One region of the Sporosarcina sp. FSL K6-2383 genome, then DNA from elsewhere that is predicted to be linked to it. Evidence: predicted binding sites of a transcription regulator. Region 1 holds the regulator's gene; each other region holds the start of a gene.
The links. The regulator Rex, encoded in region 1, represses fermentation and respiration genes when NADH is low (regulators of the CRP and FNR family bind a similar motif). The targets are predictions, from matches to a motif close to TTGTGAAATATTTCACAA.

Region 2: a site for Rex is predicted at 7,442-7,459, ahead of ric (iron-sulfur cluster repair di-iron protein). Genes of this name have one in related genera too.
Region 3: a site for Rex is predicted at 7,140-7,157, ahead of MKZ10_RS11950 (TIGR04053 family radical SAM/SPASM domain-containing protein). Genes of this name have one in related genera too.

The regions. Positions count from the first base shown of each region.
Region 1 is NZ_CP152017.1:3,656,028-3,667,057, reverse strand. It holds rRNA gene MKZ10_RS18465 (23S ribosomal RNA) at 1-2,780, shown strand, start outside; rRNA gene rrf (5S ribosomal RNA) at 2,862-2,977, shown strand; tRNA gene MKZ10_RS18455 (tRNA-Asp) at 3,045-3,120, shown strand; gene tsaE (tRNA (adenosine(37)-N6)-threonylcarbamoyltransferase complex ATPase subunit type 1 TsaE) at 3,281-3,733, shown strand; gene tsaB (tRNA (adenosine(37)-N6)-threonylcarbamoyltransferase complex dimerization subunit type 1 TsaB) at 3,730-4,440, shown strand; gene rimI (ribosomal protein S18-alanine N-acetyltransferase) at 4,433-4,885, shown strand; gene tsaD (tRNA (adenosine(37)-N6)-threonylcarbamoyltransferase complex transferase subunit TsaD) at 4,882-5,904, shown strand; gene MKZ10_RS18430 (ABC-F family ATP-binding cassette domain-containing protein) at 6,287-8,218, opposite strand; gene MKZ10_RS18425 (redox-sensing transcriptional repressor Rex) at 8,377-9,027, shown strand; gene MKZ10_RS18420 (twin-arginine translocase TatA/TatE family subunit) at 9,122-9,337, shown strand; gene tatC (twin-arginine translocase subunit TatC) at 9,355-10,206, shown strand; gene MKZ10_RS18410 (CPBP family intramembrane glutamic endopeptidase) at 10,247-10,993, opposite strand.
Region 2 is NZ_CP152017.1:807,088-818,117, forward strand. It holds gene MKZ10_RS04275 (ribonucleoside-diphosphate reductase subunit alpha) at 1-2,045, shown strand, start outside; gene MKZ10_RS04280 (flavodoxin) at 2,030-2,470, shown strand; gene MKZ10_RS04285 (ribonucleotide-diphosphate reductase subunit beta) at 2,425-3,486, shown strand; gene MKZ10_RS04290 (hypothetical protein) at 3,950-4,780, shown strand; gene MKZ10_RS04295 (VanZ family protein) at 4,994-5,569, shown strand; gene MKZ10_RS04300 (response regulator transcription factor) at 5,601-6,293, shown strand; gene MKZ10_RS04305 (ATP-binding protein) at 6,271-7,383, shown strand; gene ric (iron-sulfur cluster repair di-iron protein) at 7,635-8,333, shown strand; gene MKZ10_RS04315 (nitrate reductase subunit alpha) at 8,520-11,030, shown strand, end outside.
Region 3 is NZ_CP152017.1:2,420,214-2,431,243, reverse strand. It holds gene comGB (competence type IV pilus assembly protein ComGB) at 1-378, shown strand, start outside; gene comGC (competence type IV pilus major pilin ComGC) at 392-718, shown strand; gene MKZ10_RS11990 (type II secretion system protein) at 699-1,163, shown strand; gene MKZ10_RS11985 (hypothetical protein) at 1,156-1,455, shown strand; gene comGF (competence type IV pilus minor pilin ComGF) at 1,452-1,886, shown strand; gene MKZ10_RS11975 (hypothetical protein) at 1,870-2,049, shown strand; gene MKZ10_RS11970 (shikimate kinase) at 2,080-2,595, shown strand; glycine riboswitch at 2,836-2,927, shown strand; gene gcvT (glycine cleavage system aminomethyltransferase GcvT) at 3,138-4,235, shown strand; gene gcvPA (aminomethyl-transferring glycine dehydrogenase subunit GcvPA) at 4,261-5,607, shown strand; gene gcvPB (aminomethyl-transferring glycine dehydrogenase subunit GcvPB) at 5,600-7,057, shown strand; gene MKZ10_RS11950 (TIGR04053 family radical SAM/SPASM domain-containing protein) at 7,232-8,311, shown strand; gene hemG (protoporphyrinogen oxidase) at 8,341-9,768, shown strand; gene MKZ10_RS11940 (rhodanese-like domain-containing protein) at 9,825-10,154, opposite strand; gene MKZ10_RS11935 (biotin/lipoate A/B protein ligase family protein) at 10,304-11,030, shown strand, end outside.

The DNA.
Region 1 (11,030 bases):
TTACGTGAATACATAGCGTAAACGAGGCAGACCCGGAGAACTGAAACATCTAAGTATCCGGAGGAAGAGAAAGAAACATCGATTCCCTGAGTAGCGGCGAGCGAAACGGGAAAAGCCCAAACCAGGAAGCTTGCTTCCTGGGGTTGTAGGACACTCTATACGGAGTTACAAAGGAATGGATTAGGCGAAGCGACCTGGAAAGGTCCGCCGTAGCGGGTAAAAGCCCCGTAGTCGAAAGTCCATTCTCTCCAGAGTGTATCCTGAGTACGGCGGAACACGTGAAATTCCGTCGGAATCCGGGAGGACCATCTCCCAAGGCTAAATACTCCCTAGTGACCGATAGTGAACCAGTACCGTGAGGGAAAGGTGAAAAGCACCCCGGAAGGGGAGTGAAATAGATCCTGAAACCATGTGCCTACAAGTTGTCAGAGCCCGTTAATGGGTGATGGCGTGCCTTTTGTAGAATGAACCGGCGAGTTACGATTCCATGCAAGGTTAAGCAGTGAATGCGGAGCCGCAGCGAAAGCGAGTCTGAATAGGGCGAATGAGTATGGGGTCGTAGACCCGAAACCAGGTGATCTACCCATGTCCAGGGTGAAGGTAAGGTAACACTTACTGGAGGCCCGAACCCACGTATGTTGAAAAATGCGGGGATGAGGTGTGGGTAGCGGTGAAATTCCAATCGAACCTGGAGATAGCTGGTTCTCTCCGAAATAGCTTTAGGGCTAGCCTCAAACTTAAGAATCTCGGAGGTAGAGCACTGTTTGGACTAGGGGCCCATCCCGGGTTACCGAATTCAGACAAACTCCGAATGCCGATGATTTATGTTTGGGAGTCAGACTGCGGGTGATAAGATCCGTAGTCGAGAGGGAAACAGCCCAGACCACCAGTTAAGGTCCCCAAGTATTCGTTAAGTGGAAAAGGATGTGGCGTTGCCCAGACAACCAGGATGTTGGCTCAGAAGCAGCCATCATTTAAAGAGTGCGTAATAGCTCACTGGTCGAGTGGCGCTGCGCCGAAAATGTACCGGGGCTAAACGAATCACCGAAACTGTGGATTGATACCTTTGGTATCAGTGGTAGGAGAGCGTTCCAAGGGCGTTGAAGCTAGACCGTAAGGACTGGTGGAGCGCTTGGAAGTGAGAATGCCGGTATGAGTAGCGAAAGAAGGGTGAGAATCCCTTCCACCGAATGCCCAAGGTTTCCTGAGGAAGGCTCGTCCGCTCAGGGTTAGTCGGGACCTAAGTCGAGGCCGAAAGGCGTAGACGATGGATAACAGGTTGATATTCCTGTACCACCTCCCCGCCGTTTGAGTAATGGGGGGACGCAGTAGGATAGGGTGAGCGCACTGTTGGTTATGTGCGTCTAAGCAGTAAGGTGTGGAATGAGGCAAATCCCGTTCCTATAACATTGAGCTGTGATGGCGAGGAGATTAATCTCCGGAGTCCCTGATTTCACGCTGCCAAGAAAAGCCTCTAGCGAGGCGGGAGGTGCCCGTACCGCAAACCGACACAGGTAGGCGAGGAGAGAATCCTAAGGTGATCGAGAGAACTCTCGTTAAGGAACTCGGCAAAATGACCCCGTAACTTCGGGAGAAGGGGTGCTCTGTTAGGGTGTTAAAGCCCGAGAGAGCCGCAGTGAATAGGCCCAGGCGACTGTTTAGCAAAAACACAGGTCTCTGCAAAACCGTAAGGTGAAGTATAGGGGCTGACGCCTGCCCGGTGCTGGAAGGTTAAGAGGAGAGGTCAGCGCAAGCGAAGCTTTGAATTGAAGCCCCAGTAAACGGCGGCCGTAACTATAACGGTCCTAAGGTAGCGAAATTCCTTGTCGGGTAAGTTCCGACCCGCACGAAAGGCGTAACGATCTGGGCACTGTCTCAACGAGAGACTCGGTGAAATTATAATACCTGTGAAGATGCAGGTTACCCGCGACAGGACGGAAAGACCCCGTGGAGCTTTACTGTAGCCTGATATTGAATTCCGGTGCAGCCTGTACAGGATAGGTAGGAGCCTAAGATTCCGGAGCGCCAGCTTCGGAGGAGGCGTTGGTGGGATACTACCCTGGCTGTATTGGACTTCTAACCCATGCCCCTTATCGGGGCAGGAGACAGTGTCAGGTGGACAGTTTGACTGGGGCGGTCGCCTCCTAAAGAGTAACGGAGGCGCCCAAAGGTTCCCTCAGAATGGTTGGACATCATTCGTAGAGTGCAAAGGCATAAGGGAGCTTGACTGCGAGACCTACAAGTCGAGCAGGGTCGAAAGACGGGCTTAGTGATCCGGTGGTTCCGCATGGAAGGGCCATCGCTCAACGGATAAAAGCTACCCCGGGGATAACAGGCTTATCTCCCCCAAGAGTCCACATCGACGGGGAGGTTTGGCACCTCGATGTCGGCTCATCGCATCCTGGGGCTGTAGTCGGTCCCAAGGGTTGGGCTGTTCGCCCATTAAAGCGGTACGCGAGCTGGGTTCAGAACGTCGTGAGACAGTTCGGTCCCTATCCGTCGCGGGCGCAGGAAATTTGAGAGGAGCTGTCCTTAGTACGAGAGGACCGGGATGGACACACCGCTGGTGTACCAGTTGTCTTGCCAAAGGCATCGCTGGGTAGCTATGTGTGGACGGGATAAATGCTGAAAGCATCTAAGCATGAAGCCCCCCTCGAGATGAGATTTCCCATTACGCAAGTAAGTAAGTTCCCTCAAAGAAGATGAGGTTGATAGGTCTGGGGTGGAAGCGCGGCGACGTGTGGAGCTGACAGATACTAATCGAACGAGGACTTAACCTTCTAGTAAAAAGGGCAGGTTGGCCCTGATTTGTGAAACACACTGTCGTATTATTCAGTTTTGAGTGAACAAGCTCAACATAGTCTGGTGACGAAGGCGAAGAGGTCACACCCGTTCCCATCCCGAACACGGAAGTTAAGCTCTTCAGCGCCGATGGTAGTTGGGGGTTTCCCCCTGCAAGAGTAGGACGTCGCCGGGCTTACACATTTATTTCGACTTAAATGTGTAAAGGATTTTTACAATGTCGAACAAGTATTACCTATTTAGGTCCCGTGGTGTAGCGGTTAACATGCCTGCCTGTCACGCAGGAGATCGCCGGTTCGATCCCGGTCGGGACCGCCATTTAATTTTAATTTACAAACCGATTCTAGGGATTTATTCCAGAGTCGGTTTTTTTTGTTACTTACAAACAACGACTGAAAATGGAGCATTAAGCATCTATACTTTCCGATGGGCGCCATTTTCGGTACACTATAGCAAAGCAGTGGAAAGGAAAAATCGTATGATTAGGGAAATTGAAGTCAATTCTGTTGCTGAAACAGAGCAGTTAGCGGTAAAGTTGGCTGCACTTCTTTCACCACCGGATGTACTTACTCTGGAGGGTGATCTTGGTGCTGGTAAAACGACGTTTACAAAGGCGCTGGCGAGAGGTTTAGGAGTTACTCGAACGGTTAATAGTCCAACATTTACGATTTTAAAGCAGTATGAAGGGAATTACCCTTTCAATCACTTAGATGTTTACCGTTTGGCTGATAGTGATGAAGATCTTGGTTGGGATGAATTGTTTTACGGGGATGCAATATCCGTTATTGAATGGGCACATTTGATTGAGGAGGATTTGCCCTCGGACCGTTTGGAAATTCGACTCGTTCATGGAGGCGGGAATCAGCGGAAGATTACATTGAAGCCGATAGGTGAACGATATGAAAAGATTTGTGAGGGGATTTTCTTATGATTTGGCTTGGGATAGATACAGCTAATACACCACTTTCAGTTGCGGTTGTGAGGGATGGAGAATTGTTGGTGGAGGAAATATCTGCAATGGCCGTTAACCACTCATTACGCGCAATGCCGGCTATTGAAGAGTTGCTGGCAAAGGCTGGACTTGAACCAGCAAATATTGATGCCATTGCTGTTTCGGAAGGACCGGGTTCTTATACAGGTGTGCGTATAGGTGTGACGATTGCGAAAACATTGGCTTGGACACTTGGCAAACCACTCGTTGGTGTTTCTAGCCTGAAGGTATTGGCTACTAATGCATTATTTTTTACAGGTTTAATTTGTCCAATTGTCGATGCTAGAAGAAATAATGTTTATGCAGGCGCTTATCGCTTGGATGCTGGAAAGCTGATGGAAGTTATAGAGGATGGTCATTATTCTTTAGAAGAATTAATCCAGCAGTTGGAGAAGCAAGAAGGTCCATTGTTATTTGTCGGGAAGGATACGGCTATGCATGAACAGCAGATTGTTAAACGACTTGGTGAACGAGCCGAAATAGCGCCGCTCCATCTCAATTTGCCGCGTGCTTCTTCACTCATTTATATTGCAGCTCAGTCGGCACCAGAAACAGATGTACATGCATTTGTTCCAGAATATCGCCGTATTGCCGAGGCAGAGGCGAATTGGTTGAAAGAGCAGGGGAAGGAAAAAGCCAGTGAGTAAAGATATTCAATATAGAAAAATGACGATAGAAGATATTCCTGCCGTTGTGGAAATTGAGCAAGAGTCTTTTGCGATACCATGGACGATGGAAGTTTTTGAGCATGAGATGACGGGGAATGACTATGCGCATTATGTCGTTGCAGTCGATGGCCAAGAGGTTATTGGTCATTGTGGTATGTGGATTGTATTGGATGAGTGTCATATTACGAATGTAGCTGTACGTCCGCATATGCGGGGCAATGGGATTGGTGAAGCCCTAATGAGGGAAGCAATGACACTTTGCGAACAGATGGAAGTTCGGTTGATGACGCTTGAAGTGCGCTTGACGAATGATACTGCACAAAATTTGTATCGTAAGCTTGGTTTCCAGGATGGTGGAATACGAAAAAACTATTATACAGACGACCATGAAGATGCGCTCGTCATGTGGGTGGAGTTCAAATGATGACAGATAACTATATATTAGGGATTGAAACAAGCTGTGATGAAACAGCTGCTTCCATTGTAAAAAATGGAACGGAGATTATTTCAAATGTTGTTGCTTCCCAAATTGTAAGCCAGAAACGATTTGGTGGTGTTGTGCCTGAAATAGCATCGAGACATCATGTAGAACAGATTACGTTGGTCATTGAAGAAGCGCTTGCGGAAGCTGGATTAGTTCCTGCACAGCTGGATGCAGTTGCTGTAACAGAAGGACCAGGACTAGTAGGGGCATTATTAATCGGTGTCAATGCAGCTAAAGCTTTTGCCTTTGCCAATGGTTTGCCGATTGTTGGTGTTCATCATATTGCGGGTCATATTTACGCGAATGAGTTAATGCAACCAATGGAGTTTCCGTTGCTAGCACTCATCGTTTCTGGAGGGCATACGGAGCTTGTACTAATGGAACGACACGGGTCATTCAAACTTATTGGAGAGACACGAGATGACGCTGCTGGTGAAGCCTACGATAAGGTCGCTCGCGTGCTTGGACTTCCTTATCCTGGTGGACCAGAAATTGACCGATTAGCGGCAGAAAGTGATGCGGAAATATCTTTTCCAAGGGCGTGGCTTGAGTCAGATTCGTATGATTTTAGTTTTAGTGGGCTTAAGTCGTCCGTTATTAATTATAAACATAATCTTGAACAGCGTGGAGAACAGATTAATCCAGCTCATGTTGCAGCTGGCTTTCAGGCGAGTGTCGTTGAGGTGCTGACGACGAAAGCATTAAAGGCAGCGAAGGAGTATGGGGTGAAGCAAGTGATTGCGGCTGGTGGTGTTGCAGCAAACAAAGGCTTGCGTGCATCACTAGAACAGGCATTTAAGCAAGAGGAAATTCCCTTTTATGTCCCACCAATTACTCTTTGTACAGATAATGCAGCCATGATTGCGGCCGCAGGAGCAGCGATGTTTGTAGATGGAATACGTGGAAATCTTTCGATGAATGGCAAGCCAGGTATGCCACTCGCTTCGTGGAATCAATAAATAAATGTAAATACGAAAATTGTCATTAAACAACAATTTTCGTGTTTTTATGTTGGAATAATTTCTGAGTTGTCAAGAGGGAACATTCGTACTTATGCACAATCTGTGGACAAGTTGTGCATAACATATGAAATTGTACATTTCATAACGTTGATGACAGGATAACTTTGTGTATAAAAAATAGAGAACCTGTGGATAATGTGCATAACATTGTTTGTATCCCATTCTATCAACATTTTAATTGTGTATAAGATTGTGGGAAATAATTTCCCGAGAAAAACAATGCTGAAGATTATCTATCATATTCCGACAGCCGAAACGACAACGCACCACATTGAATCGGTGCTATCGATTCGATGTGGTGCGTTAAAATCACTACTCTTTAAGAAAGGGATTCCAATTCTTCTTGAAGGAGCAACCAATCTTCTGATTTGTTATCATGATCCATCTGATGTGCATCGATTTGTGCTTGTAGCTCCATTAGCTTCACGTGATCATCTGCATATTCAGGCGTAACAAGTTCGTCTTGCAGGGATGCTATCGCTTCGTCTAACCCGGATAGCTCCGCTTCAAGCTCTGCAATCGACCTCGTCAGTTTTCTTTCCTGCTTTTTCAGTTCTTTATCTTCTTCGTTCTTTCTGCCTTGTAAAGGTATTGTAGTTGCTTTCGTGAGATTCGCCTCGTCAAGCAACTCTTGCTGTTCCAACTTCTTCTCCACAAAATAATCGTAATCGCCGAGATACTCGACAGCACCTGTTGCACTAATGTCAATGACTTTTGTTGCGATACGGTTAATAAAGTAACGGTCATGTGATACGAAGATGAGTGTACCTGGGAAATCATCCAATGCATTTTCGAGAATTTCTTTGCTGTCTAAGTCCAGATGGTTTGTTGGCTCATCGAGAACGAGTGTATTCGATTTTTCGAGCATTAGCTTAGCAAGTGATAGTCGTGCTTTTTCGCCACCTGATAAGGAAGTGACGGGCTTATCCACATCTTCGCCTGTAAATAAAAAGCGACCTAGCACAGAGCGCACATCTTTTTCATTCATCATCGGCCAATCATTCCATAATTCCTGAAGAACAGTGCTAGTCCCAATTAGTGTAGCTTGTTCCTGATCATAATAACCAAATTGAACGTTTGTCCCATAACGTATCAAGCCTGCAATGGCTTCATTTGTTTTGACGAGTGTTTTCAGCAATGTTGACTTGCCGACGCCATTCGGTCCGATGATAGCAATACGGTCTTGCTTGTAGACACGCAGGTTGATGCCTGTTGATACAGGGGTATCGTTATAGCCAATCGCAACATTGTCGAGCGCTAACACATCATTACCACTCGGGCGGTCAATTGAAAAGCTAAAGCTAGCTGATTTTTCGTCTCCGTCAGGCGAATCCATCCAGTCTGTCCGTTCGAGCTGTTTGCGACGGCTCTTCGCCATTTTAGAAGTCGATGCACGAGCAATGTTGCGCTGGACGAAATCTTCGAGTTTCGCTTTCTCACTCATGTCCTTTTCAAAAAGCTTTTGATCACGTTCGTAATTCTTCGATTTTTCGTCGAGATAAGCACTGTAATTACCTATATACTTCGCCACTTTACGCCTAGAAACTTCATAGACGATTGTCACGATTTCATCCAGGAAATAGCGGTCGTGTGAAACAATTAAAATGGCACCCTCATAAGAAACGAGGTATTTTTCCAGCCAGCCGAGCGTTTCGATATCGAGATGGTTTGTCGGCTCATCAAGGATGAGAAGATCAGGCTTGCTAAGCAGCATTTTCGCAAGTGCTAAGCGTGTCTTTTGGCCTCCAGATAGAAGGCTGACGCTTTTTTCATAATCGTCGGGATAAAAGCGCATACCGTGTAGAACGGAGCGCGTGTCTGACTCATATTGATAGCCACCAGAATCCTTGAACTCGATTTGAAGGGCGTCATACTCTGACATTACCCGTTCATAGTCTGTTGGGTTGTCGTATACAGCCGGGTCAGCCATCTGCACCTCAAGTGTCCGTAGCCGTCTTTCCATATTATGAAGTGGTTCGAAGACGGTCATCATTTCTTGCCAGACAGACAAGGAAGAGTCGATACCACTATGCTGTTCAAGATAACCAATTCTAACGTCTTTCGGGATAATTAAATCGCCTGAGTCTGCTGTCATTTCACCAGCAATTATTTTCAGAAGTGTCGACTTGCCTGCTCCGTTACGTCCAACGAGTGCAACGCGGTCACGGTGTTGGACTTCGAGTCGAATATTTTCTAATATATTGGTTCCTGAGAATGATTTTGTCAGTCCGTTCACTTGTAATACAATCATATCGAACACCTCTATTCTACTTTAGTTTACTGGAATGGCTCGAAGCGTGCAACGGTCGACTTTACAACCTTCTGTATCTACTGTACGATAGAATCGGTTTATGTTTGGCCGCTGTTGTGCCAGGTTGTAATGAATGAGTAGGTTCGGGAGGCTATACAATGATAGAAGAAACGCCAAAAATACCACAGGCGACATCAAAGCGGTTGCCTCTCTATTATAGATTTCTTCAAAACTTCGCAAATTTAGGGAAGAAACGTGTATCTTCAAGTGAATTAAGTGAAGCGATGAAAATTGATGCGGCAACAATCCGGCGAGACTTCTCCCATTTTGGGGCGCTTGGCCGCAAAGGATATGGCTATGATGTGCATTATCTTGTCGAATTTTTCCGTCAGATTCTTGATCAGGATGAAGGAACGGATGTTGCACTCATTGGTGTGGGCAGTTTGGGTAGTGCTTTTTTAAAGTATAATTTTCATAAAAACCATAATACACGTATTGTCGTAGCGTTTGATCCAAAAGCTCCGGCAGGGGGAAAAATGTTGAGTGGCATTCCTGTGTTTCACCCAGATACAATTAGTGAAAAAATTGTTGAACTAGGCATTGATCTTGTCATTCTGACAGTACCATCACGGGTAGCGCAGGATGTTACCGATAAGCTGGTGGAGGCAGGGATTAAAGGGATTTTGAACTTTACACCAGTCCGCTTGACGGCACCTGATGAAGTGCGTGTCCATACGATTGATTTATCTGTAGAGTTACAGACACTCATTTATTTCATGAAAAATGACGTCAAAAATTCACAATTATAATGGCCCAATAATAGTAATACAAGCTGTTTTCGTGTAAAATGGATAGCAGAATGAGGGATGGTTTAGTCCTTCTACTACGAGGGAGGTGTCTGAGATGCCAGGTCCAATGAGTTTAGTCATTATCGCAATTATTGCGTTGCTTGTTTTCGGTCCAAAGAAGTTGCCTGAGATTGGGAAGGCGTTCGGTTCTTCATTGCGTGAATTTAAAAACGCGACGAAAGGTCTCGTAGAAAATGACGACGTAAAGAAAGTAGAAGACAAAAAAGCAGAAGTATTGCAAGTGGAAGTTAAGAAAGAAGAAGTGAAGTAAGTTAGGATGTTTGTCCAATGGCAGAAAAAAACTTAACAATCATTGAACATATAGATGAAATTAGAAAACGGCTGATGGTAATCGTCGTTTTCTTTGTTGTTGCAATAATAGGCGGATTTTTCATCGCCAAGCCAATCATACAATTTTTGCAATTTCAGTTTTTGGAGCATGACGGATTAGTTGATGGTACTACGTTAAATGCATTCAGTGTGCTCGATCCTATTATGATCTACTTGAAAGTGATTATTTTTGTTGCGGTCATTATTGTTTCACCGGTTACTATGTATCAGTTATGGGCGTTCATCTCGCCTGGGTTACATGAAACGGAACGACGTGCAACGTTGAGTTATATCCCGTACACGTTCTTCCTATTTGTCGGGGGGATTTCGTTTGCCTATTTTGTACTATTGCCATATGTGATGAAGTTCATGGTGAATTTATCGTCAGATTTGGGCATTACCCAAACAATTGGCATTAATGAGTATTTCTCATTCTTGTTTCAATTACTCATACCATTCGGTATCGTTTTCCAGTTGCCGATTGTCCTGCTATTTTTAACAAGACTTGGTATTTTGGATCCGGCAACATTGGTGAAAATTCGAAAGTATGCTTATTTCGTACTGTTCGTCATTGCAGCCTTTATTACACCGCCTGATTTGTTTTCTCACTTATTCGTGACCGTTCCATTGTTTGCGCTCTATGAAATCAGTATTTTCATATCCAAATTTGGCTATCGAAAATATTTGAAGGCAGAAAAGCAACGGAAGTCGGATGAAGAGCTGGCAGAGCGAGAGCGACAGTTAGAAGAAGTTCGTGCAGAGCAACAGCGACAAATTGACGAAGTGATGGGTCAACAGGAGCAACAATAAAAAAGTCTTCCAACCGAAAATTTCGGTAAGGAAGATTTTTTTATTGGAAAAAGATGATAATTCCTTGCTTTAAACTTTCTAGCTCTTCGAGATATTTTTGAAGTTTCTCGAGGTTTAGATTGGCAATGACGACGAAGCCATTCATGAGTAGGTGGGCAATCATTGGTGTCAGCAGTCGTTTGGTTCGATAGTACAGATAAGAGAATATGAGTCCGGGCGCCATGTAGACTAAAAGATGCTCAAGCTCGTTATGCACTGCAGCAAAAATCAGGGCACTGGCAATGGCGGCAACCCAGAAATTTGTTTTTTGATAAATTCCACCAAAAAGAATGCGTCTAAACACTATTTCTTCTAGGAATGGTGCAAATAAGACGATTGAAAGAATGATGATAGGGGATACTTTTGCAATGTCACTGAGTATAGCCGTATTATCAGACCCCGGCGTGATGCCAAACAAGCCTTCAATCATACCAGCGAGCATTTGTCCTCCCATAACGAGGAAGAAACCGATGATTCCCCAAAGAATCGCATTGCCGGTTGTAGATTTTTTTCCTTTGAAAATATGGAAGAACTTTTTATTGCGAAAGATGAATGCCAAAAATACAATGGCCGCAAGAGCATTGCTGATGAACAATGCCCAAGCGCTTGCGCGATAGGCAATGTCTTTTTCACTATATTGTTCATTCCAGGGGAAGTAGTCAAACAAACCTTGGCTTAAAAAGATACTACCCATATGCATGGCTGCATATGTTGCTAAGAGCCATAAAGAGATTTTCCAGTTTTTCAACGAACCCACCCTTTCAACTGTGGCTGAGGTTAATTTT
Region 2 (11,030 bases), 820 kb from region 1:
TGGATGAGGCGGCGACCTATTGGACATTTGTTGCAGCACGTATTCACCTCTATGATGTGTATGCTCGTCAGGAGCAACAACGCGGTGCGAAGGTCTACACAGATTTCGCTCATAACGTTTCCCGTCTTGTAGAGCAAGGGTTATACACATCTGTATTAACAGAAAAATATTCACATGCCGAGCTTGAAACTCTTGGTCATTTGATTGAACCAGAACGGGACAAGCTATTTACATATATCGGATTGAAAACATTGATGGACCGCTATGTCGCGGTTGATTACAATAAACAATCGGTCGAACTTCCACAAGAGCGTTGGCTGGTCATTGCGATGACGCTGATGCAGGATGAGACAGAAAGTCGGCTGGATAAGGTGGCGGAATCATACTGGGCGATGAGTAACTTGTACATGACAGTGGCAACGCCAACATTGTCGAATGCAGGGAAACCGCATGGTCAGCTATCCAGCTGCTTTATCGACACCGTTGATGATTCTTTACAGGGCATCTATGACAGCAATACAGATGTTGCCAACTTGTCGAAATATGGTGGCGGCATTGGCGTTTACATGGGGAAAGTACGTAGTCGTGGCGCATCTATTCGTGGATTTAAAGATGCATCGAGTGGGGTTCTCCCCTGGGTTAAACAGCTGAATAACACGGCAGTCAGTGTCGACCAGCTCGGTCAACGCCAAGGGGCTATTGCTGTTTATCTTGATGTTTGGCATAAAGATATTTTCACATTCCTTGATTTGAAATTAAATAATGGAGACGATCGCCTGCGTGCGCATGATATTTTCACAGGTGTTTGCTTACCGGATATTTATATGGAACAAGTGGAGGCGCGTGGCGACTGGAATTTGTTTGACCCACATGAAGTTCGTACAATCATGGGCTATTCACTTGAGGACTTTTATGATGAAACAAAAGGGACAGGCTCCTTCCGTGAGAAATATGAGGAATGTGTCAACCATCCTACACTGAGTAGAGAAACTGTTCCTGCTATCGACTTGATGAAACGTATTATGCGCAGTCAGCTTGAAACGGGTGTACCGTTCATGTTCTACCGTGATGAAGTCAACCGTGCAAATGCGAACAAGCATGAAGGGATGATCTATTCATCGAATCTTTGTTCAGAAATCATGCAAAACATGAGTGCAACGAAATTTGAATCAGTCACACTGGAAGACGATATCGTTGTCACACGTTCAAAGCCTGGTGATTTCGTTGTTTGTAACTTATCATCTATTAACTTAGGGAAAGCTGTTCCAGCAAGTGTGTTGGAAAGATTGATCACAATCCAAGTACGTATGCTCGATAACGTTATTGATTTAAACAAAATCCCGGTCGTCCAAGCACAACGGACAAATTCCCGTTATCGTGGAATCGGGCTTGGTACGTTCGGTTGGCATCATTTGCTGGCGCTACAAAATATTCAATGGGAATCCGATGAAGCAGTGGATTATGCCGATAAACTATATGAAAAAATTGCTTTTTTAACAATCAAAGCTTCTGCGGAACTGGCGAAGGAAAAAGGGGCTTATCCGTTATTTGAAGGCTCTGATTGGCAATCTGGATTTTATTTTGAAAACAAGGGCTATGATTCGAAGGAATGGCGTGAATTGCGTATTGATGTAGCGACAAACGGTGTACGCAACGGCTATTTAATGGCGGTTGCGCCGAATAGCTCGACATCTGTTATTGCAGGGTCAACGGCGTCCATCGATCCTATTTTTAAGCCGTTTTATCATGAAGAAAAGAAAGACTATAAATTGCCTGTAGTTGCGCCTGATCTTAATCATAACACCTATGACGTCTATCGCCGTTCTGCTTATATTGTCGATCAACGTTGGTCGATTAAACAGAACGCTGCGAGACAGCGCCATATTGACCAATCGATTTCTTTCAACTTGTATGTGCCGAACTCGATTCGTGCATCAGTGCTTCTTGACCTTCACGTGCAAGCATGGAAGTCTGGCATGAAAACAACTTACTACACGCGTTCAACCGCGACAGATATTGAAGAGTGTGAATGGTGTCATTCTTAATTGCCTATGCTTCTTGGAGCGGGAATACCCAAGAAGTTGCTGACATGATTGCTGCTACCTTGGTCGCGGAAAATGTCGATGTTACGACGTATCGAATTGGTGGCGGCATCATGCCGAACCCTCGCCATTTCGATGCGCTGATTATTGGTTCATTTACGTGGGACAAAGGAGCAACACCTGATGAAGTGAAGGATTTCGCCGCGGATGTTGGGTATAAACCCGATAATGTCTACGTTTTTGGAACAGGAGATACCCAATTCGGAGGCGACGAGCTATTTTGTTTGGCGGCAGACAAATTGGCCCGGTTTTACGCATCAACTTATGAACCTTTAAAAATTGAACAAAGCCCACGTGGCGTACAACAATCAACAGTCATCGAATGGTCGAAAGGGGTCATCAAGAATTGGAAAAACTTACACGAGTAAAGGTATTAGAACCTGCAAATCCAAATAAATCAACGGCTATATTTGGTGGCAAAGCGAGCGGAATTTTGAACTGGAACGATCTCGCACATCCACATTTCTATACATTAAGACAACGGATTCGTTCGCTTTTTTGGACGGCCAATGAAGTCGACATGACGCAGGACGTTAAACAATTCTCGTCGCTGACAAAGCCAGAGCAAGACGCATTCCTAAAGATTATTGGATTGCTTGCAACGCTTGATGGTCCACAAACAGATATCGCGGCAAAAATTGCACAGTATACGACAGATCCTTCTGTTAAATCACTGATGGCAACCATTGCCGATCAGGAAAGCGAGCATAATCATAGCTATGCCTATGTATTATCTTCGGTAACGACGCTCGATAAACAGCTAGCGTCGTTTGAAATGGGACGCACAGACGAGGTGCTTATGCGCCGCAACGACCGAATTGTTGACGTTTATAATGAATTTGCAGAAAATCCGACAATTGAGTCCGCATTAAAAGCGATGGTGTATACAACATTATTAGAAGGACTTTTCTTCTACAGTGGCTTTGCATTTTTCTATAACTTAGCACGTAATCAAAAAATGGTCGGCACATCGACGATGATTTCGTATATAAATCGTGATGAGCTCCAACACGGTAAAGCAATCAGCGATATTTTTCGTGCAGCACTCTCAGAAAACTCAGAACAAAATACAGAGGCATTTACAGAATGGATTTACGACCAATTCAAGCATTCTGTCGAACAGGAAGTTGCTTGGAGTCGCTATGTATTAGCGGATATCGAAGGCATCGACTTGATTGAAATGGAAGGCTACGTGAAATATCGTGCCAATAAAATGCTACGCATGCTTGGGCTTAGTGAAATCTACCCGGAATTCACCGATAATCCAATGAAGTGGATTCGTGCCTACGTTGATAGTTTCGACGATACAAAAACGGACTTCTTTGAGCAGACTTCGAGGCAGTATGTGAAAACGAGTGATTTGAATGGTTTTGATGATCTGTAAATGAAAGATCGCATAAACATATTTAGCTAACTGGTTCAGTTGCAGGGGAGAAAACATTAAATAACAATGAGAAAGGAGACAAGATTCGTATATGAATCTTGTCTCCTTTCTCGTTTTTTTAAGTTCATAACAGCCAAGTTTTGTTTTTAGAGAAGAACCTATTGGTAAATGGATTAAGGTGAAGAAAGTTAAATTTCTTTCGGGCTATGCATATAAAGTTTTGTCTATTTGTTTTCATTCACTTGGTATTGGATTCTTGATGGGTTTTTATAATCGTAGAAGTAGAGGCATTCAGTAGCTAGTAAACGGCTAGATGGAGGCTTTTTTATATTGGTTAAGTTGAACTTCTTTGTATTTAAGAGAAGCTTATGTATTTCTTAAATAAAACTTTAAAATTCATGGATATAATCAGTGCATAAGCAAAATTTACTTGCTTAAATCAGAAGTAGAGGGAGAGATAATAATGGATAAGAAAAAAACAGGAAAGAAAGCTTTTATGAATATGCGAAAAGGGATAGTCACTGGCGTTGCAATAATGGTAATTGGTACTTCAACTACTGTTTTGGCATCTCAAGACACAGGGTATATAAATGAGTTGTTTGGAGGTGTAAAAAATAAGCATGATCAAGTGGTGGTAGAATCTGGGGTGAAAATGAAAATAGAAGAAAGTTTGAGTGGGGGGAAAAGCTCGCTCATCATAGTTTCCTTTGAAAAAGAAGATAAGACTAAATTTCCTGAAGGAGCTACAATCGAAAATTTGGAATTAGATATAAAGCATGGTGCAAGTTATATGGTTGAGCAACAATTAACAGAAGATCGCAAACAGATTATTGGCACATTTGATGTAGATACATTCAGTACTCTAGAAGGCAAAAGCGTTACGATTAAAGCCGAAGCCATTGTGAATACTGATACAGATGAAATCATTGCTAATGGTCCCTTTAAAAATAAATTTACAGCACATGATCGTTCTAAGAAAATCGATATTAATGTAATGCTAAAACAACAAAAAGAGGAAGTAGTATTGAAAGCTTTAAATGTTTCAGCCGTTGGAATTGAGATTGAGGGAGAAAGAATAGATGGTCAGGAAAGCTATTTACCAGAAATCAGTCCGATTGTTAAGGTGATTACAGATGATAATCAAATCATTGAATTGAGTAATGGTTCAACAAGTACAACGGACATTGGATTCAAATGGATGTATAGCCTAGATTCAAATGGAAACCGTATGTTTTTAGATAAGTCCACGATTAAAAGTATCATGGTAAATAATCAAGTAATGAGTATAGATTAAGTTAAACATTCAAATAGAAAATGTATGTAAGAACTCACGTAGATAGGATATCAATAGTCTAAAACGTATATTTCAGGTGAATATACGTTTTTTATTTTTTACGTGTTAAGAAATCATTGTTGATTTCTTAAGAAAAACTTTAAAAACAGAAGTTATACTTTGTTTAGTTACAAAAAAAATCAAAGATGAAAGTATTTTTTTGAGGTCGAATAAATGGAAAACTCATTCATGTATACAATAGATTCCTGGTATATTCTTATCCCGGCGTTTCTACTTTTTTTATGCTATATGGTCTTGGTTACGGTTATTAGAAAGAAATATCACTTTGGTCAGTTTATAATATTAACTTCTTTTGCAGTTTATTTTTTGTGTATGATTCATTTTGTGTTTTTTCCTATTGAAGTGAATATTGGGAAGTATGCTAATTTAACACCGTGGTATAAGTCTATTAACTTTATCCCTGTGTTAACAATAGATATACCAACTTTTATATTGAATATAATTATGCTGGTTCCTTTTGGTATGTATTTACCGTTATTGAGTAATAAATATCAATCGGTTAAAAAGGTTGCTTTTATGGGACTATCTATCAGCTTATCTTTTGAAGTGACACAGGTTCTAATTAGAATAATACTTGGAAATGGGCGTAGTACAGATATTAATGATTTGATTGCGAATACATTAGGGACTGTGATAGGATTTTTAATAATAAGTGAAATATCAAAAAACTCATTTGTTTATACTGTTTTACAGAAACTAAGACTGGAGAATAGTGTTCAAAGACATTAACGCGTTTATCCTGAAAAGGGGGCAAGACATATTGGGGAATAGTATCCTAATTGTTGACGATGATAGAGAAATTGGAAAGTTAGCGGAAATATACATGAAAAATGAGGGATATCATGTCCTTCAAGCAGGGGATGGATTAGAAGCTTTAAAAATTATGAAGCATAATCCTGTAAACCTCATTATTTTGGATATCATGATGCCGAATATGGATGGACTAGAATTTTGTAAACATATCAGAGTGGATAATCAGGTGCCCATACTAATGCTAAGTGCGAAAGTGCAAGATATGGATAAAATTATAGGACTCATGACGGGCGCAGATGATTATATGTTAAAACCCTTTAATCCATTAGAATTAGTGGCTCGAGTAAAGGCATTGTTACGGAGATCCAACTACGAACCAGTAGGTGTAGACAGGGGTACCATCCGAGCTAACTCACTTGAAATAGATAAGCAATCCCATAGGGTTACGGCGAGTGGAAAAGAAATTAAGCTAACGTCTATTGAATTTGACATCTTATATTTACTCGCAAAAAACAAAGGAACAGTATTCAGTTCTGAAGAGATCTTTGAAAGAGTGTGGAAAGAAGACAGCATGGGTTCGAATAAAACAGTCATGGTTCACATTAAGAATGTACGGGATAAATTCGAATTAGTCATTCCGGGAGAAACAATTATCCAAACTGTTTGGGGAGTGGGCTATAAAATTGAAAAAGATCATTAAGTTCATTTCTATTTGGAAATTATTGATTTATCTAGTGTCTGCAGCGATATTGGCAGGTCTGACTGGTTTTATACTGATTTCTGCTATCTTTTATTTAGAGACGCAATCTTCCCGTTTCTCGGACCTAATTGAATTAGTGGGCACTTTTGGTATAGCGTCATTTGTACTAGGCTATTGTGTATTATTTGTCTTATACTTTTTCCTTTTTATTCATTTTGAACGACAGAAGTATGTTGAATATTTACTAACGAGAATGATTAATGAAATTGAATATATATCAGAAGGCCATTTCAACAAAAAAGTAACAATTGCAGATAATAGTGTACTAGGCGAATTAGGTGCAAAAGTTAATCACATAATTACGCAAGTAGAAAAGTCAGTAGTTGATCAAAAAAAGTCTGCGCAAACAAAAAATGATTTGATTACAAATGTTGCCCATGACCTTCGCTCACCACTAACATCAATTGTTGGCTATTTAGAATTGATAAATGAAGATCGATATAAGAATGAGGTTGAACTGAGATATTTTATTCAAATTATTCATCAAAAATCTAAAGATCTTCACCAATTGATGAATGATCTATTTGAATATACCTTGGTTCAAAATAAAGAGTCTTTAATTAATGAAGTTCCTGTAAATATAGAAGAAATGTTAAATCAATTAGCAGTTCAATTTCAGGTTCAGGTTCATGAGGCGGGTATGGAAATAAGACAATATTTCTCAACTGTAAACCATCCTATTGTGATGGGAGATGGAAATAAATTAGCGAGGATATTTGAAAATCTAATTCAAAATGCCATTCGGTATGGAAAAAATGGAAGGTATATTGATGTTACATTATCTGAATCCGATAAATTAATAGAAATTGAAGTTACAAATTATGGACAAGTCATTCCTGAAATGGACTTGCCTTATATATTTGAGAGATTCTATAGGGTTGAAAAGTCACGTTCCCATCAAACGGGTGGTTCAGGTTTAGGTTTAGCCATTGTGAAAAGTATTGTAGAATTACATGGCGGCAAAATTGAGGTGGATAGCTCATTAGGTGGGACAACCTTTAGAGTAAAGTTCCTGAAAAATGGTTATTAAAAATGTATTGAAGATGAGTGCACTTTTCAATTGTGAAAAATTCATGACAATAGTCGAAATGTGATATATATCACATTCCCTTATACTCGCGTCAATTATGATGGAGATAGTAAGAAAGGTAAGAGTGTTATGTGTGAAAAACGCTATTATTGATATCTAGGGTAATCCCTAGTATGAACAATGGCAGTAAGCACGTATACTTGATAGTGAGAATGATTCTCACTAAATTGATTAGGGGAGGAACAACTATTATGAGTCAACTAACGCTTGAAACACAAGTTTGCGATATCGTCACTGCACTTCCACAAAGTGCGGATCTATTTAGAAGTCTTCGTATCGATTTTTGCTGCGGAGGGAAAATCCCGTTGAAAGATGCGGCAGAAGATCGCAATCTGAATCCAGAAGAAGTATTAGTAAGCATTCAAAAAATAGAAGAAAAACGAGAGCAAGTCGGTAGTACACATCCGACTTCATTCGGCAATAGAACGCTCGTCTCTTACATTCAAGAAAAATACCATGCAGGTTTACGTGAAGAATTACCAGCGCTTACACCGTACATTACGCGAGTCGTTAAGGTTCACGGAGAAAATCATCCGCATCTTGTACGTATCCAAGAAATTTTCAAGGAATTACGTGCTGAGCTTTTAGATCACACGGCGGACGAAGATAAAAATGTCTTCCCAGTCATTCTTGATTTTTTGGAAAATCCAACTCCAGAATTAAAAGAGCAAGTGAAGCCACATGTTATGGAATTAGAAGCAGAGCACGAGCATGCAGGCGAATTATTATTTGAAATCCGAGATTTAACAAATAACTACACACCACCAGAAGAAGCTTGTGGTACGTACCGTGTTGTCTATGCGCGTCTTGCACAGCTTGAAAAAGACACATTTGAACATGTTCACCTTGAAAATAACGTTCTATTCGATCGAGTACGTGCTGCACTTTAATAAATACACTAAAAAAGCTGCCCGCGGGTGGCTTTTTTTGTCTAGTAAGGTAAGTTTATATACGATATAGGACTTTCCCTAATAGGAAGGTGCTGGGTTAATCTTTAGAATTAGGGGTATATGAATGAACGTAATGATGTATCCCCTCATTAAGTTCATTATTCTGAAAAGGAGTGAGTTTTCTCGATGAAGAAAAAAAGTGTACTGAAAAGTGGACTAAGATACTTCAAGCCCGTTGAACGTTACTCAGGAAACTGGTCGATTCTAGAAGAGAAAAGCCGGGATTGGGAGAATATGTATCGCCAACGCTGGTCCCACGACAAGGTAGTTAGAACAACGCATGGCGTCAACTGTACGGGGTCATGTAGTTGGAAAGTGTTTGTGAAAAACGGCATTATTACTTGGGAAAACCAACAGATTGACTACCCTTCCTGTGGTCCTGATATGCCTGAATTTGAACCGCGAGGCTGTCCACGTGGTGCATCGTTTTCGTGGTATGAATACAGTCCACTTCGCGTGAAGTACCCTTACATACGAGGAAAACTGTGGCGGATGTGGGGTCAAGCATTGACTGAAATGAAGGATCCTGTGAAAGCATGGGCAAGCATTGTCGAAGATCCTAAAAAAGCGGATGAATATAAAAAAGCTCGCGGAAAAGGTGGACATGTTCGTGTCAATTGGCGCGATGCTACGATGCTGATTTCTGCACAACTTATTTACACAATTCAAAAATACGGTCCAGACCGCATTGCTGGATTTACGCCAATTCCGGCGATGTCGATGGTTAGTTATGCATCAGGTGCGCGTTTCATCTCCCTTCTTGGTGGAGAAATGCTTAGTTTCTATGACTGGTATGCAGATTTACCACCAGCTTCTCCACAAATTTGGGGTGAGCAGACGGACGTTCCTGAATCGAGTGACTGGTTTAATGCAGGTTATATTATTATGTGGGGATCGAACGTACCCCTAACACGGACGCCAGACGCTCACTTCATGACAGAAGTACGCTACAAAGGAACAAAAGTAGTTTCTGTTGCACCGGACTATGCAGAAAGTGTGACACATGCCGATGACTGGATTGCTGCAAATCCTGGTACAGATGCAGCTGTTGCACAAGCAATGACGCATGTTATTTTAGATGAATTTTATGAGCAACGAAAAGAACCGATGTTCATCAATTATGCGAAGCAGTACACGGATATGCCGTTTTTAATCATGCTAGATGAGCATGAGGGATCGTACAAAGCAGGTCGTTTCCTACGAGCGAGTGACCTGGGTAGTACGTCCGAGCACTCAGAATGGAAGCCAGTTATCTTTGATGAAGCAACAGATGAAATCATTGTTCCAAACGGCACGATGGGACAGCGTTGGGAAGAGGATGCGAAGTGGAATCTAATTCTTGATAACGCAGACGGTACACGTGTTGAGCCTGCATTATCGGTTGCAGACCATGGTGCTGAATGGACAGAAATGGTATTCCCTTATTTCGATAATATTGCCAATGGGACATTTAACCGCCCGATTCCTACGAAGAAAGTAACTTTTGCAGATGGGACAGAAAGACTTGTCGCAACTGTTTACGATTTAATGCTAAGCCAATACGGCGTTCGTCGTATCGATAGCGATCTAGAGGCAAGTGGTTATGACGATGTCAACTCCATTTATACACCTGCTTGGCAGCAAAAAATCACCAATGTTAAACCGGAGCTTGTGATACAAATTGCACGTGAATTTGCGCAGAACTCCCTTGATACGGGTGGTCGTTCTATGATTATTATGGGAGCGGGTATTAACCACTGGTTTAACAGTGACACGATTTACAGATCCATCCTCAATCTCGTAACATTGACAGCTTCACAAGGCGTTAATGGCGGAGGCTGGGCGCATTATGTTGGGCAAGAAAAATGCCGTCCGATTGAAGGTTGGAGCACGATTGCCTTTGCGAGGGATTGGCAGGCACCACCGCGTCTCCAAAATGCAACATCCTTCTTCTACTATGCGACAAATCAGTGGAAGTATGAGGAGGCTGGAGCAGAGGTACTGATGTCACCTACGGCTGGGAAAGCACGTTATGAGCACCCGGCAGATTATAATGTTCTAGCTGCTAGGTTGGGCTGGTTACCATCTTATCCACAGTTTAATAAGAATAGTTTGCTATTTGCTGAAGAAGCAGCGGCATTAGGAAAAACTACGACAGAAGAAATTGTAGGTCATACGCTTGAGCAATTGAAGTCAGGTGATTTGCAATTTGCTGTAGAAGATCCTGACGCACCGGAAAACTTCCCGCGCTCATTATTCATTTGGCGTTCTAATCTGGTATCTAGTTCTGCAAAAGGACAGGAATACTTCATGAAACACCTTTTCGGAGCATCTGATGGATTACTAGCTTCCCCAAATGACGAGGTAAAACCAGAAGAAATGGTATGGCGTGACGAGGTAGAAGGCAAGCTTGATCTTCTTGTTGCATTGGATTTCCGTATGACTGCAACGCCGATGTATGCAGATATCGTTCTTCCAGCAGCGACTTGGTATGAAAAACACGACCTTTCATCAACAGACATGCATCCATTTGTCCATCCGTTCAATCCGGCAGTAGACCCACTGTGGGAATCACGTTCGGACTGGGATATTTACCGTTCGATTGCACAAACATTCTCAGAAATGGCGAAAACTCATTTGCCGGGTGTTTACAAGGAT
Region 3 (11,030 bases), 1.2 Mb from region 1:
AGTTTGCTGGAGTCTGGCCTTTCGATGCAGGACGCTTTGGATGTTTTAGTGGAGCAGCAATTGGACAAGGTACTCAGTGAAATTGCTGGTAATGTGAGGAGGTTAGTTGTTTTTGGAGAGCCATTTGATGTAGCAACTCAGTTGACTCAAGGACTGACAAGACAATTAGCTGCATTTGCGAAGCACGGAGCGGATAGTGGTTATTTATCGAAAGAACTATTAATTTACAGTGAGCATTTAGGGGAGGAAATCGATAATAAGTTAGCAAAGGCGTTAACAATGCTACAGCCAGCTCTATTCTGCATTATAGCAATTTGCATTTTAGCTGCATATTTAGCTTTGTTACTTCCTGTTTACGGAATGATGGATAAATTATGAAAGGGGAAGTGTGATGAAAAAGTATATGGGAGATTCAGGATTCACATTAATCGAAATGATGATCGTACTGTTAATTATTTCTGTGCTTATCCTCATTGCAATTCCGAATGTTACCAAGCATTCGAAGTCAATCGATGAAAAAGGATGTGCGGCTTATGTGAAAATGGTTGAAGGTCAAGTGGAGGCGTTTAAAATGGATGAAAAAAAGATGCCGACAAGTCTTGCGGAGTTGACAGAAAAAGAATATTTACCTGAAAACCCACAATGTCCTAATGGTAGCCAGCTTTCAATTAGCTTGGAAGGAAAAGTGGAAGTAGTAGATGAAATCCCGAATCCATGAGCCAATGTTGAAGGGGCATAAGGAAGGTGGATTTACGTTTCTGGAGATGATTTTAGTTTTATCCATCGTGTCCCTTATAACGTTTGTTATTTTGCCTATTGGTGACAAGTGGATACGAAATGCATCAGAGGAAGACGCTCTTCAAGCATTTGTTGCAGCCATTCATAATTTACAAGCCTATTCCATGGCAAATAACGTTGCGACAAGATTAGATTTTAAAAATTCGGGGACGATGTACATTACACTAGTTCCAGGGAAAAGTGAATTTGCAAGAATGACTTTTCCGGTGGGGATGAAGTTGTCGGATTCGAGTCGCATGAAAGAAGTGTCATTCCATGCGAATGGAAATATTATGAATTCTGGCACGCTCGTACTCGAAACAAGCTCAGGTCTTACCGAAATTCGATTTCAATTTCAACGCGGGAGGATGATTATTTATGAATGAGGGAGGTTATTCATGGTCTGAGGCGATACTAACATTGACAATCGTAATGGTCATATTTGGGACGTTACTTCCTTTAGCGACAACAATGACCTCAAAGCTCCAAATGAAAAAAGCCCAGATGCATGCGGCAGAAACAGCTTTTCAAGGAGCTATTTACTTTAAGTCTCACGGTTTGATGGCGGGTTTACGTCAAGTGGATGGAATGGATTACAATTGGTCCATAGAAGAACAAGTTGTTTGCGTATCTTATAAAGCGGCCGAACAGTCGATTAGAAAATGTGTGTATCCATGAAGAAAATGGATGAGCATGGCTATACATTACTAGAAAGTATTTTTCAACTACTAATTATGGCACTCTTCATCCATCTGTTTTTATTGTTTTTCTTCTGGAAGGAGCCCATTGAACGACAGTATGTAGATTATTCTAAGATGCAATGGGAGTTGTTTTCAGCAGAATTGCAACAGCTTCTTACTGAGGTCAGTGAAATTCAATTACTGAACGGCGGAAAAGTCATACACTTTCGAAATCATCATGGCTCAGTTGACATTGAACAAAGTGGCACTGTCATTCGGAAAAGAGTAACGGGAGACGGTCATATTCCACTCTTGACAGGTGTTCGTTCTGTGGTATTTAGCCTTGACGCTACGACGTTAACTATACTTGTGACAACGATAGATGGCGCAGTTAAAGTGAGGGGGTTTGCAGTTGGCTTCCATCCATAATGAGCGTGGTGTGATACTTGCTGCAGCGATTGTTTTATTATTTTTCGTTAGTACCTTTCTTTTCACCCTCGTTTCATGGCATGATAGTATTCAAAGGAACTATGATTCACTAGAAATGTTTTATGAAAATGAAACGAAGAAGATAATGAATCGGGACGAATAGAGCTATTTGTCCCGTAAAATGGGTGATAAAATGAAGAAAGTATATTTGATTGGTTATATGGGATGCGGGAAAAGTGCGATTGGCAAACGACTGAGCTTTGCGACAAAGATCCCTTATTATGATATGGACTGCGAAATCGTAAAAAAAATGGGCATGACCATACCAGAAATTTTTGAAAAGTATGGGGAAGAGTATTTTCGAGAGGTGGAAACGGAATTCCTTCGCACATTCCGTGATGAGTTTTGTATTATTGCGACGGGGGGAGGCGCGCCGATGCGCAAGGAAAATCGTGAAATTATGCGACGGACAGGCATTGTCTTTTTCCTCAATGCACCATTTCGCGATATTTGGCGAAGGATTGCTACAGCCAAGAAACGTCCGATCGTCCAGCGATCGACACGTGTTGACCTTGAACAGCTATACAATGAAAGAAAACCTCAATATTTACAAGGTGGACATTTTAAAGTAGAAACTGAAAATCGGTCGTTGCGTGATATTGTGGATTACATTTCATTTCAAATACGTAGACTCAAGGGTGATTTGTAGAACAGTAAAGAAATCATTCAATGATTTCCTATTGTCGTATGCTAGTAGGGGAAATATTTATTCGACAAATCCAAACACGAATATTTTCCTTTTTTAAAGCGATAACGTTCGTGAATTTGACTATCTAATAAAAACTATTGCGCTTTCAAATATCAAATGTTAAGATATAAGGCGAAAGGGCATTGTTGTCCGAATCTTATTCGTATTCACATTAACATTCATACCAACTGAATAACGCGAATGATTGTATGGGGAGAGCACGCACTGGCGTCGCCGAAGGAGCAAATAACAGCAGTTATGAATCTCTCAGGTAACAAGACTCATGCATGACGCATCTCTGGAGAGTGTCGGCATTGTTCGACCACCAACGAGGAAAGCCGTAAGGTCAAACTTTCAGGTACAAGGACAGAGGTTCTCTTTTAAGGGGACCTCTGTCTTTTTTTTATAATGTCAGAAAGATAAGTTCATTGATGACCTTATAAGAGCAATCACGATTTTGCTGTCGCCTAGTTTTTTAATCATTTTCCAAGGAGGAATCAGTTATGACAAATGCACTAAAACGTACTGCTTTATTCGATAGCTATGCACAGTACGGCGGGAAAACAATTGATTTTGGTGGTTGGGAGTTACCGGTTCAATTTTCAAGCATTAAAGCAGAACATGAAGCAGTACGGACAAAAGCGGGCCTGTTTGACGTTTCGCATATGGGTGAAGTGTTTGTCAGTGGAGCAGGAGCTCTTGCTTACCTACAAAAATTAGTAACGAATGATGTATCGAAATTAGTCGATGGTCAAGCGCAATATACGGCGATGTGTTATGAGGATGGCGGAACGATCGATGATCTTCTCATTTACAAACGTGGAGACAACGATTACCTACTTGTTGTGAATGCATCGAATATTGACAAAGACGTTGCCTGGATGAACAGCCATGCAACAGCGGATGTTGTCATAGAAGACAAATCAGCTGACTATGGCCTTCTTGCTTTACAAGGACCTGTAGCACAAGAAGTCCTACAAAAATTAACAGATGAGCCATTGGCGGATATTAAGTTTTTCCGTTTTAAAGAAAATGTCAACGTTGCTGGCCATTCTGTCCTTGTTTCACGCACGGGATATACTGGTGAAAATGGCTTTGAAATTTACGGTTCATCAGAGGCTATCGTTGCACTGTGGCCTGCAATTCTTACAGCTGGTGAAGCGGAAGGTGTGATTCCAGCAGGTCTGGGTGCACGTGATACACTGCGTTTTGAAGCAGGCTTGCCACTTTACGGTCAAGAGCTATCAAAAGATATTTCACCACTTGAAACGGGCCTTGGCTTCGTTGTGAAATTAAATAAAGAAGAGGATTTTCTCGGCAAAGCAGCACTTACTGCGCAAAAAGAAAATGGTGTACCACGTAAATTGATTGGTCTTGAAATGATTGACAAAGGTATTCCGCGTACAGGTTACAAAGTATTCTTAAGCGACGTCGAAATTGGCGAAGTGACGACGGGTACACAATCACCGACACTTAAAAAGAATATTGGCTTTGCTTTACTGAAAAGTGAGCATACAGCTGAAGGTACAGAGGTGGAAGTTGAAATTCGCAATAAGCGATTGAAAGCAGTCATTATTGCAACACCATTTTATAAACGATAACAAAATGAAAAGGGGCTAACTAGACATGAAGCATCGTTACCTTCCAATGACGGAAACCGATCGTGCTGAAATGCTGCAAACAATCGGTATTTCTTCAGTAGATGAACTATTTGCAGATATTCCTGAAAAAGTTCGTTTTAAAGGCGAATATAATATTAAAAAAGCAAAATCCGAGACTGCATTAACAAAAGAATTGGCACAAGTTGCTGCAAAAAATGCGGATGCGCGTACATATGCATCATTCCTTGGTGCGGGCGTCTATGATCACTTCAAGCCGATCATCGTTGACCATGTCATTTCACGTTCTGAGTTTTACACAGCTTACACGCCATATCAACCGGAAATTTCACAAGGAGAGCTGCAAGCTATTTTCGAATTCCAGACAATGATCTGCGAGTTAACGGGTATGGATCTTGCCAACTCTTCTATGTATGATGGCGGAACGGCACTTGCAGAAGCAGGAAATCTAGCGGCAGGTCACACTCGTCGAAAAAAACTTCTTGTTTCTGAAACTGTACATCCAGAATCACGCGATGTTGTGCTATCTTATGCATCAGGACAGTCAATTGATGTTGTGACGATTCCGCAAAAAGACGGCGTAACAGATATGGCAAAACTAGAAGAATTGATGGATGAAGATACAGCTGCTGTTCTTGTACAATATCCAAACTTCTTCGGTCAGATTGAAGATATTCAAAAAATTGGTGACATAACGCATGATAAGGGTGGATTATTTGTTGTATCCTCTAACCCGCTAGCACTTGGTGTACTGACACCTCCAGGTAAGTTGGGTGCTGATATTACAGTTGGTGATGCACAACCATTTGGGATTCCAGAAGCTTTCGGTGGACCACACTGTGGTTATTTCGCTGTGACGAAAAAATTGATGCGTAAAGTTCCAGGACGTCTTGTGGGAGAAACAACGGACGACGAAGGACGACGTGGTTATGTATTGACATTGCAAGCACGTGAGCAGCATATTCGTCGTGATAAAGCGACATCTAATATCTGTTCAAACCAAGCGTTGAATGCACTTGCTGCATCTGTTGCGATGACGGCACTTGGTAAAATGGGTGCGCAGGAAATTGCCTATCAAAATATCGTGAAAACACGCTATGCTAAGGATGCATTTGAAAAAGCTGGCTTTGAAGTATTATTTGGCGGTGCTCATTTTAATGAAATCGTCGTTAATTGCAAAAAATCGGTCAAAGAAGTCAATGCACACCTCTTCACAAAAGGCATTCTTGGTGGTTATGACCTTGGTTTAACATATCCGGCATTTGCGAATCACGCATTGGTTGCTGTGACGGAACAACGTACAAAAGAAGAAATCGATGCACTTGTGCAGGAAATGGAGGCCCTTCATGCATAAAGATAATCAGCCGTTAATTTTTGAATTAACGAAAGAAGGACGAATTGGCTACAGTCTTCCAGAATTAGATGTGCCTGAATTGGATCTGTCAGATTTATTGCCAGCAGGATTTATTCGCGAAGAAGCAGCAGAGCTTCCAGAAGTGTCTGAGCTTGATATAATGCGCCATTACACAGCGTTGTCTAACCGTAACCATGGTGTAGATACAGGATTTTACCCACTAGGATCTTGTACGATGAAATACAATCCGAAAATCAATGAATTTGTTGCACGTTTCCCTGGATTTGCTAACATTCATCCATTGCAAGATGAGTCGACTGTACAAGGTGCAATGGAAATTATGTATGATTTGCAAGAGCATCTTGTTGAAATCACAGGAATGGATGAAGTCACACTTCAGCCAGCTGCTGGAGCACATGGCGAATGGACAGCATTGATGATGATTCGTGCGTTCCATGAAGCAAACGGAGACTTCCACCGCACAAAAGTACTTGTTCCAGACTCTGCTCACGGAACAAACCCAGCATCCGCAACGGTTGCAGGCTTTGAAACGGTTACAGTGAAGTCGAATGAACATGGACTTGTTGACTTGGAAGACTTGAAGCGTGTTGTTGGATCAGATACTGCGGCATTGATGCTGACAAACCCGAATACGCTTGGACTTTTTGAGGAAGATATTCTTGAAATGGCTGAAATCGTTCACGCTGTTGGTGGGAAATTGTACTATGATGGAGCGAACTTGAATGCGGTTATGTCTAAGGCGCGTCCTGGTGACATGGGCTTTGATGCGGTTCACTTAAATTTACACAAAACATTTACAGGTCCTCACGGTGGTGGTGGTCCTGGTTCAGGTCCAGTTGGTGTTAAGGCGGACTTGGCTCCTTTCTTGCCAAAACCAGTGCTTGTGAAAAAAGCCGATGTATACACATTCGATTACAATATTCCACAAACGATTGGCCGTGTGAAGCCGTTCTATGGTAACTTTGGCATTTATCTGCGTGCGTATACTTATATCCGTTCAATGGGACCGGACGGCTTGAAAGCTGTTACGGAATATGCGGTATTGAATGCCAACTATATGATGCGTCGGCTTGAGCCTTACTTCGACCTACCATATAACCGCCATTGTAAGCATGAATTTGTGCTTTCAGGTCGTCGCCAGAAGAAATTAGGCGTTCGTACACTTGATATGGCAAAACGACTACTTGACTTTGGCTATCATCCGCCAACAATCTACTTCCCGCTAAATGTTGAGGAAGGCATGATGATTGAGCCGACAGAAACAGAATCGAAAGAAACGCTCGATGCATTTTGTGATGCACTTATCCAAATTGCCAAAGAAGTTGAAGAAAACCCTGAAATCGTTCAAAATGCACCACATACGACGGTCATTAATCGTTTAGATGAAACGAAGGCAGCTCGTCAGCCGGTATTACGTTATACAAAATAATAATCTTATTATGAAAAAGCATAGCCTTGCGCTGTGCTTTTTTGTCGTGTTTGTGACGAAACGTACACATCCCATTAAATTCTTGTGATAAATATCACAAGGGACGTTCTAGCTTAGTACTATGCTAATGATGTAGTTTCAATCAAGATATATCATACTAAAGGAGCGTTTAAGATGATATCTATCAAAGAAGAGGTTAATTACGATGTAAACCCGTTTATTGTTATATGGGAAGTGACACGAGCCTGTGCTTTAAAGTGTTTGCACTGTAGGGCGGAAGCGCAATATAAGGCTGATCCTCGTCAATTATCATTTGAAGAAGGAAAAAAACTAATTGATGAGATTGCAGCCATGAATAATCCACTATTTGTTTTTACGGGTGGCGACCCATTGATGCGTCCTGATTTATTTGATCTTGCAAAATATGCGATTGAAGAGAGAAATCTTCCTGTTTCTATGACGCCAAGTGCAACGCCGAAAGTAACGAAGGAAGCCATTCAGAAGGCAAAAGATGTTGGTTTATCGAGATGGGCATTTAGTTTGGATGGCTCTTGCGCAGAAATTCATGACCATTTCCGTGGAACGAAAGGATCTTATGATCGAACGATGAAAGGGATTGAGTTCTTAAAGGAACTAAATATCCCGATTCAAGTGAATACAACCATATCGAAATATAATCTCCATGATCTTGAAGCGATTGCTGAGAAGGTGAAAGAGATGGGGACAGTACTATGGAGTACATTCTTCCTAGTGCCAACAGGACGCGGTATGGAGAAGGATATGGTGAGTCCGGAAGAGCACGAAGAAGTGATGAAATGGTTATATCAAATTCAACAAAAAATGCCTTATGGTGTGAAGACGACGGAAGCGCCTCATTATAGACGTGTGTTTCATCAAGAAAAAGAGAGGCTGGGGGAAAGTGGTATTGCAAAGCGCTCTGACTTATTAGGTCGTGCACCAAAATTTGTTAATGATGGAGACGGTTTTGTCTTTATTAGTCATACGGGAGATGTCTATCCAAGTGGTTTTTTACCGGTCGTTTGCGGTAATGTTCGTGAACAATCACTTTCCGATATTTATCAAAATTCACCAGTTATGAAACAGTTACGAGATAAGTCGTTATTGAAAGGTAAATGTGGTGTTTGTGAGTTTAAGCATATGTGCGGTGGTTCGCGTGCGAGAGCCTATGCAATGACGGGTGATTACTTGGAAAGCGATCCATCTTGCTCATATATTCCAAAAGCACTTCGCTAAAATGCTTGATGTTGAAAGGTGGATGCTAAGTGGAGAATACGAAAAGGAAGATTATTATTGTGGGTGGTGGCATTACAGGGCTAAGCGCTGCTTTTTATACGAAAAAATGGTTTGATGAACGAAAAATTCCTGTTGAGCTAACTTTAATTGAAAAAAGTCAGACGTTTGGTGGTAAAATACGGACATTGCATCGTGAAGAGTTCATTATTGAACAAGGTCCGGAGTCTTTTTTAGCACGTAAAATGCCTATTATGACACTGATTAAGGAATTAGGAATCGAAGATGAACTGACGGCGACGAATCCCCAAGCCAAGACAAATTATATAGTACATAAAGGTAAATTGCATAAGATGCCGCCTGGACTTATGCTAGGTATTCCGACAGAATTAACGCCGTTTATGAAAACGAAGCTCATATCGCCTGCAGGGAAAATTCGAGCTGCTATGGATCTATGCTTGCCTAAAAAGAAAGGGATGGAAGATGAAGCATTAGGTCATTTCATCCAACGTCGTTTGGGTAAGGAAGTGCTAGAACATATCACAGAGCCGTTATTGGGTGGGATTTACGCAGGAGACACACATTCGTTAAGCTTACAAGCAACTTTTCCGCATTTTGCAGCAATGGAGCAAACGCATCGAAGTTTGATTATAGGGATGTTGGCAAATAAACAAAAACCAGCACCTAGTATGAAAGGTTTGCCTGAAATTGCGCAGAAAAGTATGTTTCTAACGTTCCGTAATGGGATGATTTCGTTGGTTGATCGACTGTTAGCAGAATTGGAGTCGATTCAACTGATTGCTGGGAAAGGTGTGCAAACGATTATTCAAGATAGACAGGGCTATAAAGTTTGCTTGGATGACGAGCAACAGTTACAGGCAGATGGGCTTATTATGGCTTTACCTACTCATCAAACGGCGAAGTTATTACCAATTAGTTCTTCGTTACAGTGGTTAGAGAAAATTAACTATGTGTCTGTTGCGAATATCGTACTCGCTTTTGATGCTGAAGATTTCACATTTCCATTAAACGGTTCTGGTTTTCTGATCCCCCGCAAAGAAGGGCGCATGTTAACAGCTTGCACATGGAGTTCTTCTAAATGGCTTCATACAGCACCGGAAGGCAAAGTATTACTGCGCTGTTACATTGGGCGTGGAGGTGCGGAGGAGTGGGTTCACCTATCTGACGAGCAACTCGTAGTAGCTGCGTTAAAAGATTTGGAAGAGATTATGGGTATCCAAGCTCAGCCATTATTTCATGAAATTACTCGGCTAGAACACTCGATGCCACAGTATCCAGTAAAGCATGTCGAGGAGTTGAAAAAGGTAAGGGCAGATCTTGCCGTCCATAGTCCTGGCGTTTACCTCTGCGGGGCTGGCTACGAGGGTGTTGGAGTCCCGGATTGTATTCGGCAAGGGAGAGAGGCTGCTGAGCAGTTGGCGGCATATTTAGAGCAGTAGAAGCTATAAATATTTAAATAACAATAAGGAGAAGCCGTGGCGGCCTCTCCTTATTGTTATTTACTTTTTACTTTACCCGTCCATAAGCGGAAGCCACCTTGAAGATGGAATAAATGCTTGTAATCTTTTTTCTTTAAAAATAATGCAGCCCGTGCGCTTTTACCACCGTTTTGGTCGTATAGGTAGACAGGCTTGTCCGAGCGGATTTCTTTGAAACGTTGACGGAACTGAGAGTATGGGATATTACGAGCACCCAAAATATGGCCAGCGTCAAAATCTTTCGTCTCGCGTACATCAATGAGCTGTGCCTTTCGGTAGCCCTCGATAAACTGATCTTGTGTTAAATTGGTAACGGCTTTTCGAAGACGTAGCATCGTTATGACCATGTATCCAATCAATAGAACTGTAGCAACTCCTAAAATAATTAAATTCACAACAACTTTCCCCTTTCTCTCTACTTTTCTATTATAAAGATTAGGTGGCACTAGTTCAATGGGAATGATAAAATGAAATTCGTTGTGGAGGGAGAATTCGGATGAAAAAAACGATTTGGCACTTCATTAATTCGGGGAAATGTAGCGCTTCGTTCAATATGGCGCTGGACGAGGCATTGTTGGAATGGCATAGCAAAGGGGAAATCGGTCCGGTGTTGCGGTTTTACGAATGGCAACCGGCAACATTATCGATTGGATATTTTCAAAGTGTTGACAAAGAAATTGAGATGGATGAAGTACGTAAACACGGTCTCGGCTTCGTGAGGCGTCCGACTGGGGGACGAGGCGTTCTGCATGAGCATGAACTTACATATAGCGTGATTGTCTCTGAGAGTTATCCTGATATGCCGGAAACGGTGACGGAGGCTTATCGGGTTATTTCAGGCGGTGTGCTGGAAGGTTTTCGGAATTTAGGTCTTGATGCACAATTTTCAGTTCCGCAAACGATTCAGCAAACTGATGATTTAAAAAATCCGAAAAGCGCGGTGTGCTTTGATGCGCCGAGCTGGTATGAGCTAGTTGTTGAAGGAAAGAAAGTGGCAGGCAGTGCACAGACGAGGCAAAAAGGTGTTATTTTGCAGCATGGTGCGATACTTTTGAGTCTTGATGAAAATAAACTCGTGTCACTATTTAAATTTAGGTCGGAAGAACAGCGCGAACGAATGCGTGCCAGTTTGCCAGAAAAGGCGGTTGCAATTGATCGTCTGATGAAACGAACGGTGTCTGTAGAGGAATGTGTGGAGGCATTTGCACAAGGATTTGAAGCTG